Regions from separate parts of the Ornithinibacillus xuwenensis genome, predicted to be linked through region 4. Evidence: riboswitches for the same ligand, from Rfam matches in the RefSeq annotation. Region 4 holds a riboswitch; each other region holds the start of a gene.

Region 1 (5,738 bases), on a different contig from region 4:
CTTAAACTAAAGCTTGCATAGACAGTTGCCTTTTGTAGCCCTAACAAAAACTTCATTTCCTTTAGAAAACGTGTTTTCCCAATCCCATCTTCTCCCTGAACTAAGAAAATTCGCTTACTGGGCTTATATTGTGATAAGTTCCCGAAGTTTCTGATAATAATATCGGTTTCCAATTCCCTTCCGACACTTTTCGTGTGGAATTGTAGCTTCTCTATCTCTTCTGTTTCTATTATAGAAAGCTTCAGGCCAAGACTTTCACCTAGCTTTGTTGTCATATCTTGAATAGAAGAAAATGGATAATCCTCTAACACTAACAAATCTTCTAAGATAGGGATTAATGCCTCCGTGATCCTCGAATTCGCTTGATCTAGTGAAGTATTTTCCTGCTTTAAAATCCGAAGTTCATCCCTAGGGTTTGTTATGTATGCTTTCTTACGTAGCATCGCCAAAAGGATAACCCCTAGTGCATACATATCCGCTTCCACATCAGGCTCATTGCCAGATAACACTTTAGGTGATTTGAAGTAAGAATCCTCAATCCCCTCATTGGTATGGATATGCTTATCTAATTCAACAGTTGCAAGATCCTTCAGCATCAGCTTGTAGCGACGATTTGATTCAACAACGAATATGTTATTTAAATTTAATTCACCATATATAAAGCCTTTTAAATGTAGATAATGCACAGCTGTACAAAGCTCGACAAATGCATCGAGAACTTGGTCAATTGTCATACTTTGAACAAAATCTACAAATGGTTCCTCTGTAGCAATATGGGCAGAAGTAAAGAAATAATTTTTATCCTGCTGCACTTTATTATCTATGTGCGAAATTGTATTGAAGTGAAAATTACGAACAATGCGCTTACTAGTCAAATTTTTAATCGCAATAAAAGAATCGGTGTAATAATCAATTAAGGATTGCGGTGTATATTCAGCATTTAGTAGACTTAGTCGAATTACCTTATTATCTGCTCGCATATCAACAGCTAAATAAGTTGAAACTAGTCTGTTCTGATGTAATTGCTCCATTATTCGATATCGGTTATTAATGACTTCCACTATTTTCACCTCTTAGTCATAAAGACTTCGTTTTAGGAAAATCAAAAAATGGCTATCCAAAGAACGATAGCCAAACATTCTAAAAAACGTAATATTTTGGCAGCCAGGCTATCATGGGTATGTACACCGGTAGACCCTTGGCTTTGCGTCCTATACTTTCGAATAGTTTGCCCTTTTCTCAATCTATATGGATATTAAGGTCATATTCACTACTACTTAATACCTATTTTACACCACTTCTATGATTATTCAATGATTAAAACAAGTTTTATTTTTTAAAAATGTAAAAAAAATCAAGTCTATTTACACTACTTTTTAGCTTACATATTATAACACGCTCCTACTGAAATTACAAAATTTTCAAAATTATAATTCTAGCAATTATTTTCCATCTCATACGAAGCAAATAACACCCTTGTCTAACCTTGTTATGGTAAGGTAACAGTAGGAAACTTTGAGAGGAAAATAGGATGAAAACAACTAAAAAAACCTTCATTTGGTTACTTATTCTAATCATTACGATCATCTGGGGATATGCATGGGTATTGATGAAGGCATCCCTTCAATTTGTAGGTCCATTCACTTTTTCTGCACTTCGTTTTGGAACAGGAACGATTACTCTATTAGTTATTCTTGTAATCTTAAAGATTAAACTTCCACCAAAACAGTATGTAAAACCACTAGTGGTTGTTGGCTTGTTACAGACAACGATTGTTTTTCTTTTCGTTATGTATGGACTTCGATTTGTCGATGCTGGGAAATCTTCCATCATTCTCTACACGATGCCCATTTGGAGTAGCTTATTAGCAGCTAAGTTTCTTGACGAAAAGCTAACTCCTAAAAAGCTAATAGGACTTATAGTCGGAATGGTTGGCTTAGTACTTATTATTGGATGGGATTTCTTCCAAGCACAAAGCATCGATACGATTATTGGAGAATTACTCATTGTTATCGCTGCAATTTCTTGGGGAGCTTCCAATGTATATTACCGATTACGATTAAACCATCTTCCCAAATTACAAGTTTCTGCTTACCAAATGTTTTTTGGAACAATCGGTATTGTTGTAGCAGCTATGATAATGGAGTGGGGGCAACCAATTAATTGGAATGGTCAAAGTATATTTTATATTCTTTTTACTGGTGTATTAGCTTCTGCTTTATGCTTCACGATATGGTTTGTCATACTGAGTAAAATTGATATGGTATCTGCAACATTATCCACCTTACTTGTACCAGTGTTTGGATTGTCCTTTAGTTGGCTAGCACTAAGTGAAGCAATTACACCAAGTATTTTATATGGTTCTTTCTTTATCATCGTAGGAATCACGATATCACAACTTACCGGAAGAAAAAGAAGCAATGCTAACCCATAATTAGCATTGCTTTTTTTAACGTTATTAGTATGAATGAATGATTAGAAAAACAATAATCCAATTGATATCGGAATGAAGCTCCAAAACAGAATCATCACACAGAATCCCATAATATCACGAACCTTTAATCCTGCAATGGCCAGAATTGGTAACGCCCAGAACGGCTGAACCATATTCGTCCAAGCATCTCCCCATGCAACCGCCATGGCTGTTTTCGCAGTATCCACATCTAGACCAATGGCAGCAGGAATCATGATATCGCCTTGAATTGCCCATTGGCCACCACCTGATGGAACAAAGAAATTTAAGATACCAGCACTGATAAAGCTTAACCACGGCAATGTAAAATCATTTGAAATATTGACAAACCACATCGATAGTTGATCAGATAGACCGGAGCTAATCATCATACCCATTATCCCAGCATAAAAAGGAAACTGAACGATAATGCCTCCTGCATTTTTAACAGCATCTGTGGCACTATTTAAAAAGCGACGTGGTGTTCCATGAAACAGTATTCCGAAGAATAAAAAGATAAAGTTCACAATGTTAATATTTAAATTCAGACCATTTTGAACAAAGTGATAAAGAATGAAAGCTAATCCTAACAACCCAATTAAAATCGAAATAACTCTACTATTTTCTAATCGCTCAGCTGGTGTACTTGTTTTTTCCTCTGCTTCTTCTACTTCTTCCTCTTCTATTACAGAAGCTTGGAGGTTCAACAATTCTGGATCAATTTCTCCTACGTTACGAGTTGGTCTCATCAATAGTCTATTTAACAACGGTAGGGATATTAGTAGCGTTCCGACAATAAACAGATTATAACTGCTAAATAGTGTCTCTGTAACAGGAATAATTCCCATCGTTTCTTCCAGAAAATGACCTTGTGTTGCAATGGTTAATGGAATAGAACCTGAAAATCCACCATGCCATAATAAGAAACCACTATAGGCACTTGCCATCAATAAACGATAATCAACTGATGGTACTCGTTTTGCAACGTGAATAGCCAATAGCGCCCCCACCACTAATCCAAAGCCATAATTTATTAAACAAGCAATGGAAGCAACAAATGTTACTAATAAAATTGCTTGCCCTGGTGTATTTGCTAGCTTACTAATTTTACCTAATAACCTTTTTACGATCGGACTATTTGCTAAAATGTACCCCGTAACCACTATCAGAGACATTTGCATCGCAAATTCTAGTAAGTTCCAAAAACCGCCTCCCCAAAATTCAACCATTTGAACTGGTGAATTATCAGTAAAAACGATACCAAGGATAAAAACAATAAATGTAAGAATAATTGCAAAAAGAAATGCATCTGGTAAGTACCTACGCACCATGCGATCAAAGAAATTCGCAATCGAGCTCAGCATATCCTATTACCTCCTCTTTAATAGATTAGATGTAGTATATTGTATTCGTTGGAGTAGGAATTATTCTATGAATACACTAAATAATATAACCAAAGAATGATTCGTCCATATGTTAGATTAAATTATTCCAATAATAATAGCAATGTATCTACTATAGGATACATTGCTATCAGGGCTGCTCCTTTAATAACCGAAGACTTTAATAACGCTTATTATGATGAAACAAACCAAATTGGTAACGTAATAACACTTAGTAGTGTACTAACAAAAACAGTAGAAGCTACTAGATCTGGTTCGACATCAAATGCTACCGAAAACATGGTTGTATTTGATGCTGTAAGCATTTCGGATACGATAATAATCACCGAAGCTAAAATCGTATCTTCAATACCCATCAAGTAAACAATTTCAAATGCAAGTAAAAACAAACTTATCAACTATTGTAGATAGCTACTACAGTTAATAAGTTTGTTAATAGAATTTCTATGTTTTTTACGATTACGATGTTGCTTTGCGTTTTTTACGGAACTTACTCCACAATGGTAGAATTAATGCAAGTAGAGCAAGACCTAATAGTACGGCACTAATTGGTCGAGTGAAGAAAATGCTGAAATCCCCACTAGACATTTGTAGCCCTCGTCTAAATTCTACTTCTGCAATTGGTCCAAGAACCAATCCAAGTATTACCGCGGCTAATGGAAACTTCATTTTATCTAAATAAAATCCAATTAGTCCAAATAAAAGCATAATCCATATATCAAATATAGAGTTACGAACTGCGTATGTTCCAATTACACAAAAGATTACAATGAATGGCCCTAATACTTTGTATGGAACCTTCATTATTTTTGAGAATATACGAATAAATGGTTTAGACAAGACCAAGATTAATAGATTGACTAATAATAATGAAATAAAGATTGTATAAACTAAATCTGGTGAATCCTTAATTAACATCGGACCTGGTTGCATTCCGTGCATAACAAATGCACCTAGGATAATGGCAGTCGTTGCACTTCCAGGGATTCCAAGTGATAGTAATGGAACCATCGCGCCCATCGCCGCAGCATTATTTGCTGATTCAGGTGCTGCAATCCCTTCCGGTACTCCTGTACCGAATTCTTTCGGATTTTTAGACCAGCGAGTTGCTTCACTATAGCTCACCATCGAGGCTGTAGTAGCTCCAACACCAGGTAGAATTCCGATTGTAATACCTAAAATAGAAGAACGAAGAATCGTACCTTTAATTCGATTAAAAATCGTACTATCAAATATTTTTGTCTTAAACTTTTGCATTTGTTGCTTAATCGTATGATCTTCTTTACTTTTTCTTAGAACCTCCGATACAGCGAATAAGCCAATTAAGACTGGGATAAGATCAATACCACTTAATAGCTCTAATGAACCAAATGTAAATCGCTCTGCTCCTGTCATCGGATCCATTCCGATTGTTGCAATAAATAATCCTAATGCAACCCCAATAAAGCCTTTAATTAAATCACCACCACTTAGTGATACAACAACTGTTAGTCCAAGGACTGCTAATGCAAAGTATTCCGGTGAAGAAAAACTAAGTGCAAACGAAGCAAGTAATGGTGTTAAGAATATAAGACATAGTACACCAAGTGTACCACCTGTAACCGAACTAAATATTCCAATACCTAATGCTTGGCCCGCTTTTCCTTTTTGGGCCATCGGATAACCATCCAGAACGGTTGCAACCGCTTCTGGTGTTCCTGGTGTACGGAAAAGTATGGCACTAATCAGGCCAGAAAAAACAGATGATGCATAAATAGTTGTTAATAATATAAAGGCTGGAATAGCATCTAATCCATATGAAATTGGAAGTAAGATAATAACAAGCATCGTACCACTAATTCCCGGTAGGGCTCCACCCAGGAATCCTATTAATGTTGCAGCAA
Region 2 (5,738 bases), on a different contig from region 4:
TCCAAGCGGTCAATCCTGGATTACGTTAGAGGAAATGGTTCAAAACCATAACTATCAAAACGAAATTATTATGGATGAAAAAGGTCTATATAGTATTCATACGAGGCCAAGCTTTGGGATTGGACAAACAGCCTATTTGGTTCAAAATGGTGGCTTTAACATACTTTGGGATTGTTTAACATATTTAGATGAAGAAACCATTCAAGCTATTGAGGAACTAGGAGGTATTGATGCAATTGCATTATCTCATCCTCATTACTACACCACGCAGGTCGAATGGGCAGAGGCATTTAATGCGCTCATTTACATCCATGAGGATGATCAGGAATGGGTCACAAGACCTAGTGATCGAATCGTGTTTTGGTCTGGCGAAACACTAGAGCTTGATAAAGGAATAATCTTGCATCGTCTTGGTGGACATTATAAGGGTGGTGCAGTATTAGAATGGAAGGAAGGAAACGATGAAAAGGGTATCCTACTTTCAGGAGATATTATTCAAGTAGTCCAAGATCAGGACTGGGTAAGTTTTATGTATAGTTATCCGAATCTAATTCCCTTACCTGCTGCAAAAGTAGCAGATATTTCAACACGTGTAAAACAGATGAAAATTGATCGAATTTACAACGCCTTTTATCGGGTCGTGAAAGAGGATGGAATTGCTGCAGTGGAGAGATCTGCAACAAGATATATTCAAGCTTTAAATGGTGAATTATTTGAAACATAAATGTAATGAAAAAATAGTCCCAATTTTCGTTGATATGTTGTATGATTAATGTTAGATTTTGACATAATTCATGGTGACATAGGGTGATGGTAATGGGGCGAATGGATACGCGAGAAATAAGCTTAGATGGTTTTCAAGAGGAAATTGTTGAAGTGGTTCACCAATTAGGGGAATTAAGGGATTTAGAATTAGAAGATTACATTAGCATTTTAATCAAACGTTCGGATTCCATTAAATTGGCAGGACAAATACTTCATTATCTGGATGCAATAAATGAAATAAGTACAAAGCTTTCGGAAAAAGATAAGCAATTAAATCGTGTTGCTATATCGGAATTGCAGGAAAGCTTGCGAAATAAAAGCCTTACACCAATGGAAAAGCGATTTCTTTATGAAGAGGTTGCAGATCTTATCAGGAGTATGGAATCGATTCGAAGTTATTGGAAACAGAAGTCTTTGCTAGGCTTGAAATATATAGGTGCGGCTAGTGCTGTTGCAGCGGCAACGGTATTTTTTCGAAAAAGAAAATAGTAAATGTTTGGAAATCCACCTTTTCATTAAGGTGGATTTTTTTATGTGGTGCATAATGCCTAGAATTCCTTACAAGCAAATTTTTGAAAAAACTCTTCGTTTTCCGCTATAAAATAACTGATTTGTATTAATAATTTGTCTGAATGTGTCGATATAGGGAATATAACGATCCTATAGACAACTGAGGGAGGGGGCTTTAGATGAACACAGGATTAATCATCATTGGGTCATTAGTAGGGGGAATCCTCGGTACTTTTTTAATTGAGCTAAGAGGAAAGAGCTCTGGTAAACAAATTGAGTATAAGTCCATATTCCCTACAACGAAGGATGAGTGGACAAATAAGACTTTAGACGCAATGATTATGTCTAGGCGTCCTACCCATATTTCTAGCTACTCCAGTTATGATTCAGGCTATGATTCTGATCGAAACGATCCTTATAAAAATCCAGGCATGGATGCTTTTGTTGATGAAACACACTTCGGAATGGATAGAGGATTAGGGATTGTAAACGACCATCATCATGATACAGGAGACCAGAATCATTTTTAACATAAAGGAGAGAAGCTAGAATGCTACTTGCAATTGTGGTTGGAATGATAACCAAGTGGTTAGATATTCAGGATATCTATCAAATTATTATCTATATCCTTAGCGTTATCTTATTTGCAAATTTTTATCGAGTAAAACAATCTTCCTCAATTGAACAGGGAAAGGCAGGATTCTTGTCTGTTCTTGTTCCTGGACTAGGACATATTTACGCTCGTAAGGTCGTATTAGGTTTTGTCATTATTCTTTTACAATTTATACTATATTTCATTTCAATCGGGTTTGATAATGAAACGATGTTAATCGCTTGGATTGGACTTACAATATTAGCTGCTATTCATGCTAATAGAACAGCTGGTAAGATGGAGGATGTTCTTGCGAAGCAATCACTTCAAAAGCTAGCGGTTATGAAGTACCGACGTTTAGAGGAAGCAATCCAAAAAGGAATCGCAATCGCACCTGACACGAATATTTTGATGCACGAACAGCTGATGCTTATCGCAGCCTATCGTGATAGTAATATGAAGCTATACATTAGTAAGCAAGTTATGCGAGAGCTAGATGGGCTAAAAAGCAATGATGATCCAGGTACTAGAAAGTCTGCACAAATTGGTTTTGATGTATTAGAGCTCTATCAAGAAGCAGGCCGATGTGAATTTTTAGAGGTTCCATCCAAAGAATATTTAAACAGACATCATCTCAATGGGGGACCAGACGAGAAGATAATCGCATCTTGTTTAAAGCTGTTAGAGAAAAATGTCCCTGTTATTTTTGTATCAAATGACAAGGGAGCAAGAATTCTAGCAAGAAATAGTAAAATGCCTACAGTTTCGTTGTGAATTATGACAACTTCAATAATTTTATCTTTCGTTTGAGTTTCAAAATTCATCATACCGAAGACTGAAGTCATGGTCATTTGTACCTTTAAATTCCATAATACTTTTTTGAAAATTTTATTGATTTTTAGCGTTTACTGTACTATGATTTAATAGTCAATTTGTACTATTCAAATAAGAATATTTTACTACCTAAAAGGCAAACTATTTGAAAGAATAGGACGCAAAACCTAGGGTCTAAGGTCTTTTGACTAGGATCGCCTGGTTACCAAGTAGATTTATATTTTATTTCTTGGCTATTTCTTTGTTTGGAATAGCTTTTTTTAAAACTACATGATAAAGGGGTCAACATAGTTGGAGGGAAAAAAGCAAGAAAAGAGTAAAGCAATAACAATTTTATTAAATGGAACGATGGCTTCCATCAAGAATGTCATACCAATTCAGTATGAAATGAGTAAACCGCAGCTTTCAGGAGAATCATTAAAGATTCAGTTTGGTGTGCTAATCGGTATTACTGGAGATATCAAAGGGAATTTAGTGCTATCAGGAGATTCATCCGTATTTGGTGCTATCGGTGAAGCGATGTTTGGAATGCCATTACAAGACGAAATGCTTGTTTCATTTAGTGGAGAGCTAGGTAATATGATTGCTGGTGGTCTTTCCACAAACATTGTTGAAAGTGGCATTACAACAGATATTACTGCTCCAACTATTGTAGAAGGAAGTACTACATTATTAGGGTATGAAAAAGCGATTCGATTAACTGTTAATTTTAACGCAATCGGCGAGCTAAACCTATATCTATTAGTAGATTAAATCCTAGGAGGACGTGCAACATGAACACTGATCAATATATTGAAGTATTCCTCGATGAAAGTCGAGAGCATCTTCAAGCAATTAATGATAATCTTCTTAAACTGGAGAAACAGCCAACGGAAATTGATATCGTTCAGGATATATTCCGCTCAGCCCATACACTGAAAGGCATGTCCGCAACGATGGGGTTTGAGGATATTGCTTCCTTAACACACCAAATGGAAAACGTATTGGATAAGATACGCCATAATGAGCTGGCTGTATCGACAGCAGTTATTGACATTACATTTTCAGCAGTTGAAGCACTAGAAGAAATGGTAAGTGCCATTAGTGAGGGAAATGATGGGAAAAAGGATGTTACATCACTTGTGTCGCAATTAAAGCAAGTTGAAGCAGGAACCTATGTGGAACAAGGCTCTGAAGAAGTCAGTCCAACCATAAATGCACCTGTAGAATCTCTAGACCTAGATGAATATCAAGCAACTGTTATCAACCAAGCTAAGGGCAATGGGTTCCATGCTTATCAAATTAAGGTTGAATTAACGGAAGACTGTGTCCTTAAAGGTCCAAGAGCTTATATGGTATTTGATAAATTGGAAAGTGAAGGAGAAGTTATTAAAACTGTTCCAGAAGTTGAAGATATTGAAGAAGGCAGCTTTGACCAATCCTTTTCTATTCTATTTTTAACACAAGAATCAAAGGATTCTATTAAAGAGACCATTAAAAAAGTATCTGAGATTCAAAATGTTGTAGTTTCTGATTTCTCTTTTGAGAAAAAAGCACCGGAAAAACCAGCAAATACAACAGAATCTGCAAAAGAAACAAAAGCTACTACACAAGAAAAACCGAAACAATCTAAGACGATTCGTGTGAACATTGAGCGAATTGATAGTTTAATGAATCTTTTTGAAGAGGTTATCATTGATCGTAGTAGATTAGAGGACTTATCGCTTAAATACAAGGACCAGGAATTAACCGAAACAGTCGAAAACTTAACTCGTGTAACCGAAGATATGCAGGGCTTAATGTTAGCGATGCGAATGGTTCCAATTGAGCAGGTATTTAATCGTTTTCCACGTATGGTCAGGGACTTATCAAAGGATTTACATAAGAAGATTTCCCTGGAAATTATAGGAAGTGAAACAGAGCTTGACCGGACAGTTATCGATGAAATTGGTGATCCTCTTGTTCATTTAATTCGTAACTCTCTGGACCATGGGATTGAGTCCCCTGAGAAACGGATTCAAGCAGGAAAAGAAGAAGAAGGAAAAATCGTACTTCAAGCCTATCATAGTGGAAATAATGTTTATATTGACATTGAGGATGATGGCGCAGGAATTAACCGTGAAAAGGTTGAGAAGAAAGCCATTGAAAACGGATTGATTAGCGAGGATCATTCCAAACAGTTAACAGATGAAGAAGTATATCATTTAATATTTGCATCTGGTTTCAGTACAGCTGATCAAATTTCGGATATTTCTGGCCGTGGTGTTGGGTTGGATGTTGTTAAAAACAAAATTGAGTCATTAGGTGGTTCTATTATTGTAACCTCTAATCCTGGTAATGGAAGTAAATTCTCTATTCAATTACCATTGACGCTTTCTATCCTTTCTACATTACTAGTGAAGGTTCAACATGAAACATTTGCTGTACCACTTTCTTCTATTATTGAAACAGTAGCATTGGAAGATAAAGATATTAAATATGTTCATGGACAAAAGGTTATGGACTTTAGAGGTCATATTGTACCATTAGTATCCTTGAATAAGGTCTATGGTGTGACAGAGGAAGATGTCGCTAGTAATTCAGCGGTCATCATTCAAAAAGGTGATAAACGTACGGGCTTACTAGTGGATTCCTTTATCGGACAAAGAGAAGTCGTATTAAAAACACTAGGTAATTATTTGAAAAATGTGTTTGCAATTAGTGGCGCAACCATTCTTGGTAATGGTCAAGTATGTTTAATTGTTGATCCAAATGCATTAGTAAAATAACGAGGGAGGCATCATGATGGAAGAGACAGTAAAGATTATCGTTTTTACCTTAAATGGTCAACGATATGGCGCAGATGTGAAGCAGGTTATGTCCATTGAAAAAATGAAAGAAATCACAAAGGTACCAGGAACTTCAGAATTCATTAAGGGTATCATGACCCTTCATGGTGAGACTGTTCCAGTAATTGATTTAAAGGAACGGTTAGAAATCGATCAAACAGAACCATCTGATTTGAACCGTATTGTCGTTGTAAAGGTCGACAACATTCAAGTAGGGCTAATTGTAGATG
Region 3 (5,738 bases), on a different contig from region 4:
TCAGGACGAAGCGATACTAGAAAAAGTTCATCAGCTCTATCAAAGTGTAATCGATGCCAATGTGTATAAGGCTACATCAATTAAAGTGGCTGAAGCTGCAAAAATAGTAGAAAATACGCAACGTGATATTAATATTGCTTATATGAATGAATTAGCTTTGATATTTCAACAAATGGGAATCAGTACCTACGAAGTGCTCGACGCAGCTAGAACAAAGTGGAACTTCCTCCCCTTTAGTCCTGGTTTAGTTGGTGGTCATTGTATTGGCGTTGATCCTTATTATTTTATTTATAAATCCAAAGAAGAGGGCTATGTACCAGAATTTATTTCAGCAGCACGAAATATCAATGATAGGATGCCCACTGTTATTTCCGATATTGTACTAGATTACCTTCATAAACAAAATGACAATATCGACCAGATGAAAATCGGTATATTAGGGCTTACTTTCAAAGAAAATGTAGCCGATGTACGTAATTCAAAAGCAATTGAAATTGTACAGAATTTAGTAGATTATGGGTTAGATGTTTATTGCTATGACCCCTGTATCAATCAAAAGGATTTTGCTGATTATGGATTCAATATCGTTAATTGGGAACAGCTATCAGAATTAGATGTGGTAATTCTTGCTGTTTCACACCAAGAATTCCGAGAGATGAAGGAAGAAGATTTCATAAAGCTCTTTAGAAAAAATACGGGCATGCTCCTCGATATTAAAGGTCTATTTTGGCAACACCAGTTTCCTAACGGGATTGACGTGATTAACTTATAAGATAAGCTGTGAAACATGACTTGCTCAATTGTTGATTAAAGGAGTGATACTATTGAATCCTAGGCGACTAGTAAAACCAAACGCCAACACAAAAAAAGTTGTAGCAAAGAGACAACCTGGCGGGTGTGGATGTGGAAAGAAGCGAGTTAAGAAATAATATGTAAAAAACCTGTTACTTATCCTATATAGAGTAAGTAACAGGCTTTTTTAGATTCTTCATTAATCACTAGTTATGCGTGTAATCTCGTTAAAATTCTTCCGATTAAACGAATGTCTGCTCATAAGTCTTCATAAAAAGATCCATATGTTGCTTTAAAAATCCAACATAACGGTCAACTTCCTCTATGGTTGAATAAGGAGAAATTGTGAAGAATTTATGTGCATATATTGGAATTCGCTGACTTGAATTAGCAGTTTTTAACAAGCGTTGCTTCTTTGTATTTCCAAAGAAAATCGTATCTCGCTCCACTCCAATTATTTCAGCAAATTCATCATTAAATTGGTTAATTTCAACTACTTCTTCAAGTGAAACCGATTCTCGCAATTCTTCATTCCATTTAGAAGCTTCTGGATAGAAACGGAAAGTCGTAATTGGAGAAATCTCATTTGTCACGGAAACATTTGGAATTTGTTTCTGTAATTTTTCTCTAAAAGCAATGTTAACGCGAATATAGTTTGCTAGTAGCTCTTGATACCCTTCCATACCAAATGCCAGTAATGATGCATATATCGCCATCGCACTTCCCATTCGTGAGCATTCTAGCGTATAGCTTGTATGATAAGAACCATAGCCACGATTTCCAACATAAGGAGTCTCAGACGCATCTAAATCCACATACCTTAAATACTCTTTATCCTTAATTAAAAATAAACTTGTAATGTACGGTGTTTGTCCAAGTTTATGAAAATCAAACACCATACTGTCAGCTAGATTAATAGATTGAAACTTCTCCTGATAGTCTTGTAAAACAGTACAAACCTGTTCTTCCAGCTTTAATGGATTCTCTGTAAAATCATAATCATTAAAGAAGGTATACATGCCTCCCATTGCAGAGTCTGCATGAATATAAATCGGATCTAACTGATGTTTTTGCTCTAACACTTCCGTAATTCTCTTTATTCCAGCTAAATCATCGATGCCAAAGGTATCTGTTGTACCCATTGTTGCTAGAACATAAAGCGGAACACCACCACTTGCTATAACGTCCTCCATTTTTTCTTTTAAATCATCTAAATTCATCGAGTGATCATCATTGATGCCTACTCGAATCATATTATCAATTCCAATTCCTGTAGCTTCCACCGACTTGTAAAGACTATAGTGTGATAACTCTGAACAGAAACAATAAAGATTCTTAGGAACACCAGTCTTGTTAGACTCTGGTGCATGGCGAGCAATTGCAAGACGTAAGGAATTAAATACTGCTCCCTGTCCTCCCCATGTGGTATAGCCTGTACTAATGCTTGAATCATAGCCGATTATCTTAGAAAGCATACTCGTAATTTCAATCTCTGCTGTAGCAGCCGCTGGACCTTCAACATCCCATAGGTTATTCCCATTTACTAACACCATTACTAAATTACCAATAATACTAGCGATATTTGGAAGTGGAGCAGCATTTGCGACATAATTTTGATTGACATAACGATGCCCTTTTACCAAATCCAATAGCTTTTCTACCGTTTTTTCCATCGATAATCCATTTTGCGGGATCTGTGCTTGCTTAATAATACGATTATAGAAATCCTCTGTATAATCTGGCATCTCACCCAATGTCAATTTAGATGGATCCTTTAACTCATCTACTTTTGAAAGAATAGTATTGATATAGGAGACTAATTCCTCTCTTTGTAGCGCATTACCATCTACGCTTGGAAACAATTGTTGAATATCCTTCATCGTTGTCATTTCTTTAACCTCCATGCTTCACTATATAAGCTTAACTAAATAATTTTCCAATCCATTTAAATAGTCCTAGAACATCTAAAAACACAACAATAATTGCAATTGGTGTTACATATTTTAAGAGAAAATACCATATCGAAAAGAAGGACTGGCTAATACGTGATCCTTGCCTTAACTCTTCATATAGCACATCCTTTGATACCTTTCGCGAGACAAAAATAGCGATTAATAAAGCACCTAATGGCATGAGAACATTACTTACTGCAAAATCTACAAGGTCAAAGAATGTTTTATCAAACAGCTTCACATCCGCTAAAACCCCATAGGATAAACATGATGGAATTCCAACGACAAAGATTAAAATTCCAACTATCCACGTTGTTTTCTTACGCTTTTCTTGTTTGTTTTTTGTAACTGCTGCGACAATTATCTCTACCATCGAGAATGCTGAAGTTAACGCAGCAAATAAGAATAAGATTAAAAATGCTAAAAAGAAATACATGCCAAACGGCATCTGATTAAATACGGCCGGCAATACAGAGAAGATTAATACCGGTCCAGCATTCGGTTCGAGATCGAATGAGAAAACACCTGGGAATATTGCTAATCCAGCTAATAATGCAATTACGATGTTTAATGCAATAATGGAAATCGCAGATTGTGGTAAATTTTGTTTCTTCGGTAAATAAGAAGCATACGTAACCATAACCGAAACCCCTAAAGATAATGTAAAGAATGATTGCCCTAGTGCAAATAAGATACTCTCTGAGGTTAACTTAGAAAAGTCAGGGACTAATAAAAACTCAACTCCATCCATTGCGCCTTCCAGGCTTAAAGAACGGATTACCAACCCGATAAATAGAATTAGTAATGCAGGCATCATTACCTTACTCGCTACCTCAATTCCCTTCTGAACTCCTTTGGCAACGACAAGAATGGTAATGAATAAAAAGACAAGTTGCGCTGTTAACGTCGTTAGAGGATTCGCAATAATTTCACCAAATAAGGCTCCATATTGATCCTGCGTTAGCCCATTAAATGCTCCCGTAAAGATTTTTAAGATATATAAAATAATCCATCCACCTACGACACTGTAGAAGGACAACAGCATAAAGCATGTAAAGACACCTAATTTTCCTATTAAACTCCATTTTGGATTATCTGTAAGCTTGCGATATGTATTAACCGGATCGCTTTGGCCCCTTCTCCCAATAATAAATTCACCTAGTAGGAGTGGCATTCCTAGTACAAATGTAAATACTAAGAATAATAGAAAGAAGGCTCCTCCACCACCCGTTCCGGCAACATAAGGAAATTTCCAAATAGCTCCTAACCCAATTGCTGAACCTGCAGCCGCTAAAATAAATCCTAATTTTGATTTCCACTGCTCTTGTTGTGACATCGTAATTCCTTTCCTTTTTTATTATTCCTTCAAAAGCGAGACAATTTAAAACAAAAAAGCCCACCTCAACTGCTGGTGGACATAAGAAGCTATTGATCACTTCGTTAAGTATTATCTCCAACCTTTTTGGCAACCCGGCGACCATCGAAACATTTCCATTAGGCCCGTGGCTTTGCGTCCCCATTTTTCAATAGGTTTGCTATTATCAAAGGAATGATTAAAAAATGTTAACTATTTTTTTTCCTTGCAATAACAATTAGATAGGCATTTAGAACTATATGTAATACTAACCCACTCTAACTACCAGTACAATTTTACTACAAGTCTTCATTAATTTAAACCCTAATATTTTCTATTCAACTGTAAAAAATTTATTGTTAACGTACTCATAGATGGTATTCGTTAACATTTGCATTCGTTATGTAAAAACTTCCATTATTATAACACTCCCATATTGTTGTTTCTAATATAAATTTAATATCTCAATTAACCGTTCAATAAGAATTAAAAATACTATCATGCAAAAACTAATTGAATCAAATGGATATAGTTAGTTTTTTCCCCTCCATAAACCGAATACAATACTTACGTCAAATCAATATTCCGGAGGTATTATGTTACAAGCATTTATAAAGTTAATAAATAACCCAAGATTTTTTCGATACAGCTTTTATATATTATTTTTAATAACGATTACGTTAAACGGTATTGTTTTCCATAATGAAAGTAATTTTTATATTTTATATATTTTTTGTACCATATTTTTGGGTATTGGTTTCTATGAGAGGCATAGTTGGATATTATTCCTCATGACAACTATAGTAGTTGCTTTTAGATTTTTTCTAATAGCTGAAGAAACGAAAACCCTCTGGACATTCCTAACATACTTATTTACCTATCTGTTGATCATGTTTATTTCTTTAGGGTTAATGAAGAATATGCAACGTGTTATTGAGGATAATTTAGAATTAACAATAGCACTTTCTAATGCTTTAGATTCTAGGGATCCATATACACGGAATCATTCAGAAAACGTCGCAAAATATTCGGTCATGATTGCAGAAAGGATGAAGTTATCCGAAGATGCTTGCAAATCAATTCGCATCGGAGCTTTATTACATGATATTGGTAAAATCGGTATACCTGAAAGAATTTTGAATAAACCTAGTAAATTAAGTAAGGAAGAGTTTAACATTGTTAAGACTCATCCTACTATTGGATATAACATGATAAAGCATGTCATGAATTATCGCTATAATGGTGTCTTAGATATTGTTTTATACCATCACGAACGATATGATGGCACAGGATACCCAGAAGGACTAAGCGGTGATGAAATACCATTACTAGCTAGAATTGTAGCAGTAGCCGATAGCTTTGATGCAATGTCCTCTAAACGTATTTACCGGGATCCGCTTGATACGGAATACATACTAAATGAAATTAAAAATAAAAAAGATACCCAATTCGACCCTCAAATTGTTGATATTTTTCTTAATATATGGCGTAATAACAACATAGAGTAAAAGATTATTTCACAACTTGATGTAATAAGAGGGATTTAAATGGGATATAAAACTACCAAAGATTTACTTGAGCTAGTCAATACCGTAATAGAAGGAAAGCTGTTATTTGTCGGGAAAATCCAAGCGGATACC
Region 4 (5,738 bases):
GCAAAAGAAATTGCTTGTGGATTATCCCCATGAATACAAATTGTATCTGCTTCAATAGTTAGCTGAGAACCGTCAACAGCTTCTACCTTTCCGTGAACGATCATACGCTTGACTTGTTCTATTGCTTTGTGTGGATCATGAATGAGGGCATTTTGCTCCGTACGTGGTGTTAACGTCCCATCTTTCTGATAGGTCCGATCTGCAAATACCTCCGAAGCAACGGTTAACCCGTGTTTTCGCCCTTCTGTAAGAAGTTCACTACCAGCTAAACCATAAAGAATTAAAGAATTATCTACATCATACACTGCCTGAGCAATTGCCTTTGCAGCTTCCTTATTACGAGCTGCTACATGATATAATGCTCCATGAGGCTTTACATGATGTAATGCTACATGATGAGCTTTGCAAAACGCTTGTAGACTTCCAATTTGGAAGATTGTCCAACGATAAATTTCCTCTGGTGACATTTCTATCTTTCGTCTACCAAATCCCACTATATCCGGAAAACCTGGATGAGCACCTATAGAAACCCCATTTTTCTTTGCAAGAGCAACGGTTTGATGCATCACATTCGGATCACCAGCATGTGCACCACAAGCAATATTTGCTGAGGTAATATGATTCATTAGCTCCTGATCCCCACCAAATGTATAAACTCCATAGCTTTCACCCATGTCACAATTAAGATCTATCCGCTTCTCCGTCATTATCAGACCACTCCCCACTATTTAAGATAGTCTACTCGAACCTGGAATTCTTCCTTTTCTAGCTGTAATTCTATATCATGAAATTCTTGCTTGGTAATTTCATAGAACTTCACTGAATCGCCTGGTTGAAATAAAAAAACATCCACCTGTTTCAATGGTGCGAATAACGTTAATGGTGTCCGTCCTATAATATTCCAACCACCTGGTGATTCAGTTGGATAGATACCTGTTTGCTCATGTGCAATACCAATCGATCCAGCTGGTATCCTTCCACGCGGATTTTTCAGTCGTGGAATGACTAATTTTGGGTTTAGTCCACTTAAATATGGAAATCCTGGCAGAAACCCAAGCATATTAACGAAATAAAGTGGTTCTTTATGTAGTGTAATGACGTCATTTTTCTCTAGATTTGCATGTTTGGCAAGCCTTTCTAAATCGGGGCCTTCCTCTCCTCCATACAGCACCGGTACATGAACAACCCGATTAGGATGAATCTCTATATTTTTAGGTTCATTTCCTAGTTCGTATACAGCATCTCTCAATTCGTGATACAAAATCTCACCAGGATTATAGTATATTGTAACAGACTTATAGGCAGGCACCCACTCTACAATTCCGGATATAGATGCTTCCTCAATCAAATTACAAAAGCTTTGTATTTGTCTATTTAACGGAAGTGATACGTCACCAGAAAAGAAAACAATTATCGCCTGATCCCCATTTTGTTGAATCCTCAATTGTATTTCCCCCTACTCAAACATAGCTGTTGCGACCAGCTCCTAACCCAAAGATTACAACTAGTACAGAAATAATCATTAATGTAGTTAATGGAACTGTCCAAACATGTGTCACATCATACAAGAAACCAATAAACATTGGTCCGATAGCCGCTAATACATAGCCTAAGGCTTGTGCCATCCCTGATAATTCTGCAGCCCTTTTGGCATCTCTAGCACGTAGCCCTAGTAGCGCCAACGCTAAAGCAAATGTCCCACTTAGCGATAACCCAATGAATATAATACTAATTATCAACGCTATATAGGAATTAGCCACTAGCAATCCACCGTATCCCAAAACGGATATAATACCCATTATAAAAACAATTATGCGTTGCGAGGAAAACTTTTCTGCTAATACCGGTACTAAAAAACTAGCTGGAAGACCTATAAATTGAGTAAATGATAACATCCAACCAGCTGTTTCCATACTAACACCTGAATGATGTAGGATTTCAGGTAGCCAAGATATTGTCACATAAAACAAGAAAGACTGCAGTCCCATATAGGCAGCAACCTGCCAAGCTAGAGGGGAGTGCCATATGTTATGGTTTGCTCCAACCATATTATCCGTTGTTTGTTGCTGTTGAATTTTCTGCTTGGAAGAAAGATAAAACCATATCATAATACCAATAACTGCGGGCAATCCCCATACAAGTAGCGCAAATTGCCAGCCCAGATTCATCCCATCAGCCAAAGGAACACTAACACCTGAAGCAGCTGCAGCAAATATCCCCATTGCAGTTGAGTAAACACTTGTCATCAAACCAACTTTTAGTGGAAATTTATCCTTTACAACACCCGGTAACAAAACATTACAAATTGCAATACCAATTCCTATTAATAGGGTACCTGTAAATAACCAAAACATGATGGATACTGAACGAACTCCAATTCCTATTAATAAGAATATTAGTCCCCATAGGATAGCGCGCTCATTGCTGTAGCGATTGCCTAACCTTGCAGCTATCGGAGACATGATCGCAAAAGCAATTAATGGTAAGCTTGTCAGCAAACCAGCACTCCAATTTGATAACCCAACATCATCGCGAATCGTACTAATAAGTGGTCCTACAGAAGTGATCGCAGGTCGTAAATTAAATGAAACGATAATAATACCTGCTATTACTAAAAATCGATAAAGCTGACTATCTGTTTGGCTATGTTGCTGAATATCCAAAGCTGTTTCTCCTTCCGCTAATTACTTCTTTTAATATAGCATATTGAACATATAGAGTGAAAAGTGATGCAATTGTTCTTAGGATGAACTGGGGTAAACTCTATATTCACCCATTATGTTAGATGAAACGAAAATACAAAAATATATGTTAACTTAGAAGGGGTTATAAGTATGTCGTATCTTATTTTACTCATTGGTTCATTTTTCCCTCGTAGTAATTAATAGCAACTAGTTAATAAAAAAGATTTCCCACTAATCTCTTGTAGGAAATCTACAACTATTTATACTAAATTTTGATAGACAAAGGCAAATCGAGTTGCATGCTCTATTTCATCTGTCATTGCTAGGAAAAACACATCACGTACGCTTGCATCACTTGTTAACAGATAATCATCCCGATATTTCTCGTACGCCTCAAGTTCATCCTGATACGCTAATTTAATTCCTTCTTTAAAGGTCGAAAAACGTTTGCGTCGTTTTTTATAGGATGGATTATTTCCAGCTAACCTCTTATAAAGGTTCATAAAGGAGTCTAAGTGTCTTTTCTCATCTTCTAGAGCATGGATAACTGCTTCTTTCGCTTCATTATTTGGTGCCATTGCTGACAATCTTGTATAAAAATCAATTGCTTCACTTTCACCTTCCATCCCTTCGATTAATGCATCGAGAACCTTTTCTTGAATACCCATAGCCCGATTTAAATCAATGCTTCTTTCCACATTAGTGGGAGCGTAACTAGTTGTATATTGTAGCTGCGGCCAATAAGGATAAGTATAATAATACATCGCTTCCTCTCCTTTTATCTATTCTCAGTATTCACTATATGCATGAGAACAGAATGGGTTATTATCCCAATCAAATAGGAAGATGAGATTTTGAATATTTCCTCGGAAATAATCTTTTTTTGTCGAATAAACAAAAAAATGATGGACAAATAAATAGCCCATCATTTTCTCTAGATTGTTATCCAATTGTTTTTAATTGCGACAATTACTGCATTCGTCCTGTCGGATACATGTAATTTTTTTAGAATTGAGCTTACGTGGTTATTCACCGTTCTAGTTGAAATAAATAACTGCTCGGCAATACTCCCATTATTTAATCCCTTACCAAGCTCCTCTAAGACCTTCCATTCTTGCTCCGTTAAAATTCCTTTTGGTCGAACTGGTTGCTTACGAGTCACCTTTACGTAATCATTTAATAGAACTGCAGATAGTTTTGGATGAATATATTGCTGGTCATTTAGCATCGTTTTGGTAGCAAAGACTAGTTCACTTAATTCCATGCCATTGAAAAAATAGCCATGAAGACCATAACGGAATAACTCGCAAAGTAAATTCGTGTCTATATCTGAAGTCCAAACAGCAACTCGAATATTGTGACTAATTAAATTCTCTATCACAATAGTGATATTTATTTTTGTACTTAGATCAATAATGACTAAATCACTCTGACTTAATGAATAATCAAGATTATTATACTCAGTTGAATCGATTGCTTTCCATCCATATTCTGGAAGCTTTTCTTCTAATTTTTCAATTATGATATCTCTTACTAAGTCTTTTTCTTTGATTATTGTAATCTCACCCAATAGCCTCTTCTCCCATCATTATCACGTTTACCCTATTACTAAATGGTAGGATTAATACATTTGCCAATATGAATCAGTTGCAATAATAAAAGCTATTCCAAGAAATTAAAAATAGCCAAAGAAAATACATGATAGTTACATCCATGTTGGCAACCAGGCGATCATAGTCATGGACCTTAGACCCTTAGCTTTGCGTCCTATTCTTTCAAATAGTTTGCCTTTTTCTATCTAGATACAATTTTAATCACAAAGACTATAGTAAACTAAATTCTACACAAATAGCAACAAAAATTTCAAAAAATATGCTCATGTAATTTATGGTAGATGTAAAAAAAAAGAAACCCTACCAAGTAGAGTTTCTTTTTTTTACAATTATATTTTAAATTTACCGATTAATGCATTTAACTCTTCAGCAAGTCTGGACAATTGCTCAGAGTTCCCAGCGATTTCCTCCATGGAACCACTTACCTGTTGTGCAGATGCAGATGTTTGTTCAACACCAGCAGCAGATTCCTCAGAAATTGCTGCAATTTCTTCTATGTTACTGCTCATCTCCTGGCTATTCGTAGCCATATTCGATAAGTTCGTTGTAACTGTTGAAATACTAGCGACCATATTTGTAACAGCGTCCGTAATTTTGGCAAAGGTTTGCCCAGTCGTATCAATCGTAGTTGTTCCTTGTTCAACCTCTCGATAACCATTTTGTAGCGACTGTGACACTGTACTAGATTCATGTTGAATGTTCTCGACAATTCCAGTGATATCTGTAACCGATACAGATACTTGCTCTGCAAGCTTTCTTACCTCATCTGCAACAACCGCAAAGCCTTTACCATGTTCCCCAGCTCTTGCTGCCTCAATCGCCGCATTTAAAGCTAGTAAGTTTGTTTGCTCTGCAATGTCCTTTATTACTAGTACTAAGTTTGATATTTTTTGTGAATGTGCATCTAAGCCTTCTACTTTTTTCACAGCATCCTGCACAATCTCATCAATACGTTGCATTTGTAATGTAGAGGATTTCATCAAGTCAGAACCTTCATTCGTAAGTGAAAGTACATCTTTTGAATAATGGTCAATTTGTGCACCATTTTCATTTGCTTCTTGAACTTCTGTTGTAAATGAACTCATCCCAGCTGATAAATCACTTGCACTATTTGCTTGTGTTTCTGTACCTGTTGCTAGTTCTTCCATCGTCGTAGCAATTTGTTCTGCGCCAACTTTCACTTCATTTGCTGATTGTGTTAGCCCTTTACTTTGACTTGTAACCGTTTCGGAAACCTCATTTATTTTCTGAATGATATCACGCATATTAGCATTCATTTCATTCGTTGCTTGGACAAGCTGACCAATTTCATCATTCGATTTCGATTGTAACGGCTCATGGTTTAACTCTCCAGACGCTACTGATTTCATGCGATTCATAACCGTAGTGATTGGTTTTGCAATTAGTCTAGCCGTGTAAATCGAAACAAGAATTCCAATTA

The links. Region 4 has a riboswitch for cyclic di-GMP ahead of ABC228_RS16070 (response regulator transcription factor). Riboswitches for the same ligand answer to the same signal wherever they lie in the genome.
Region 1: it holds a riboswitch for cyclic di-GMP, as region 4 does, so the genes downstream of both, ABC228_RS17775 (diguanylate cyclase) here and ABC228_RS16070 (response regulator transcription factor) in region 4, are expected to answer to the same signal.
Region 2: it holds a riboswitch for cyclic di-GMP, as region 4 does, so the genes downstream of both, ABC228_RS17855 (chemotaxis protein CheX) here and ABC228_RS16070 (response regulator transcription factor) in region 4, are expected to answer to the same signal.
Region 3: it holds a riboswitch for cyclic di-GMP, as region 4 does, so the genes downstream of both, ABC228_RS12960 (sodium-dependent transporter) here and ABC228_RS16070 (response regulator transcription factor) in region 4, are expected to answer to the same signal.

Annotation. Positions count from the first base shown of each region.
Region 1 is NZ_JBDIML010000009.1:57,794-63,531, forward strand. Features, by position in the region: gene ABC228_RS17775 (diguanylate cyclase) at 1-1,061, opposite strand, end outside; cyclic di-GMP riboswitch class I at 1,157-1,243, opposite strand; gene ABC228_RS17780 (DMT family transporter) at 1,532-2,434, shown strand; gene ABC228_RS17785 (short-chain fatty acid transporter) at 2,476-3,816, opposite strand; partial or broken gene ABC228_RS19125 (AEC family transporter) at 4,029-4,160, opposite strand; gene ABC228_RS17795 (tripartite tricarboxylate transporter permease) at 4,315-5,738, opposite strand, start outside.
Region 2 is NZ_JBDIML010000009.1:76,113-81,850, reverse strand. Features, by position in the region: gene ABC228_RS17875 (MBL fold metallo-hydrolase) at 1-724, shown strand, start outside; gene ABC228_RS17870 (hypothetical protein) at 817-1,254, shown strand; gene ABC228_RS17865 (hypothetical protein) at 1,455-1,805, shown strand; gene ABC228_RS17860 (PIN domain-containing protein) at 1,826-2,641, shown strand; cyclic di-GMP riboswitch class I at 2,827-2,911, shown strand; gene ABC228_RS17855 (chemotaxis protein CheX) at 2,993-3,454, shown strand; gene ABC228_RS17850 (chemotaxis protein CheW) at 3,475-5,448, shown strand; gene ABC228_RS17845 (chemotaxis protein CheW) at 5,462-5,738, shown strand, end outside.
Region 3 is NZ_JBDIML010000004.1:35,720-41,457, reverse strand. Features, by position in the region: gene ABC228_RS12970 (nucleotide sugar dehydrogenase) at 1-772, shown strand, start outside; gene ABC228_RS12965 (pyridoxal phosphate-dependent decarboxylase family protein) at 1,035-2,672, opposite strand; gene ABC228_RS12960 (sodium-dependent transporter) at 2,713-4,080, opposite strand; cyclic di-GMP riboswitch class I at 4,206-4,291, opposite strand; gene ABC228_RS12955 (HD-GYP domain-containing protein) at 4,890-5,606, shown strand; gene ABC228_RS12950 (sensor domain-containing diguanylate cyclase) at 5,646-5,738, shown strand, end outside.
Region 4 is NZ_JBDIML010000006.1:180,491-186,228, reverse strand. Features, by position in the region: gene ABC228_RS16090 (LamB/YcsF family protein) at 1-707, opposite strand, end outside; gene pxpB (5-oxoprolinase subunit PxpB) at 725-1,444, opposite strand; gene ABC228_RS16080 (CynX/NimT family MFS transporter) at 1,461-2,663, opposite strand; gene ABC228_RS16075 (ferritin family protein) at 2,945-3,448, opposite strand; gene ABC228_RS16070 (response regulator transcription factor) at 3,619-4,254, opposite strand; cyclic di-GMP riboswitch class I at 4,400-4,483, opposite strand; gene ABC228_RS16065 (methyl-accepting chemotaxis protein) at 4,627-5,738, opposite strand, start outside.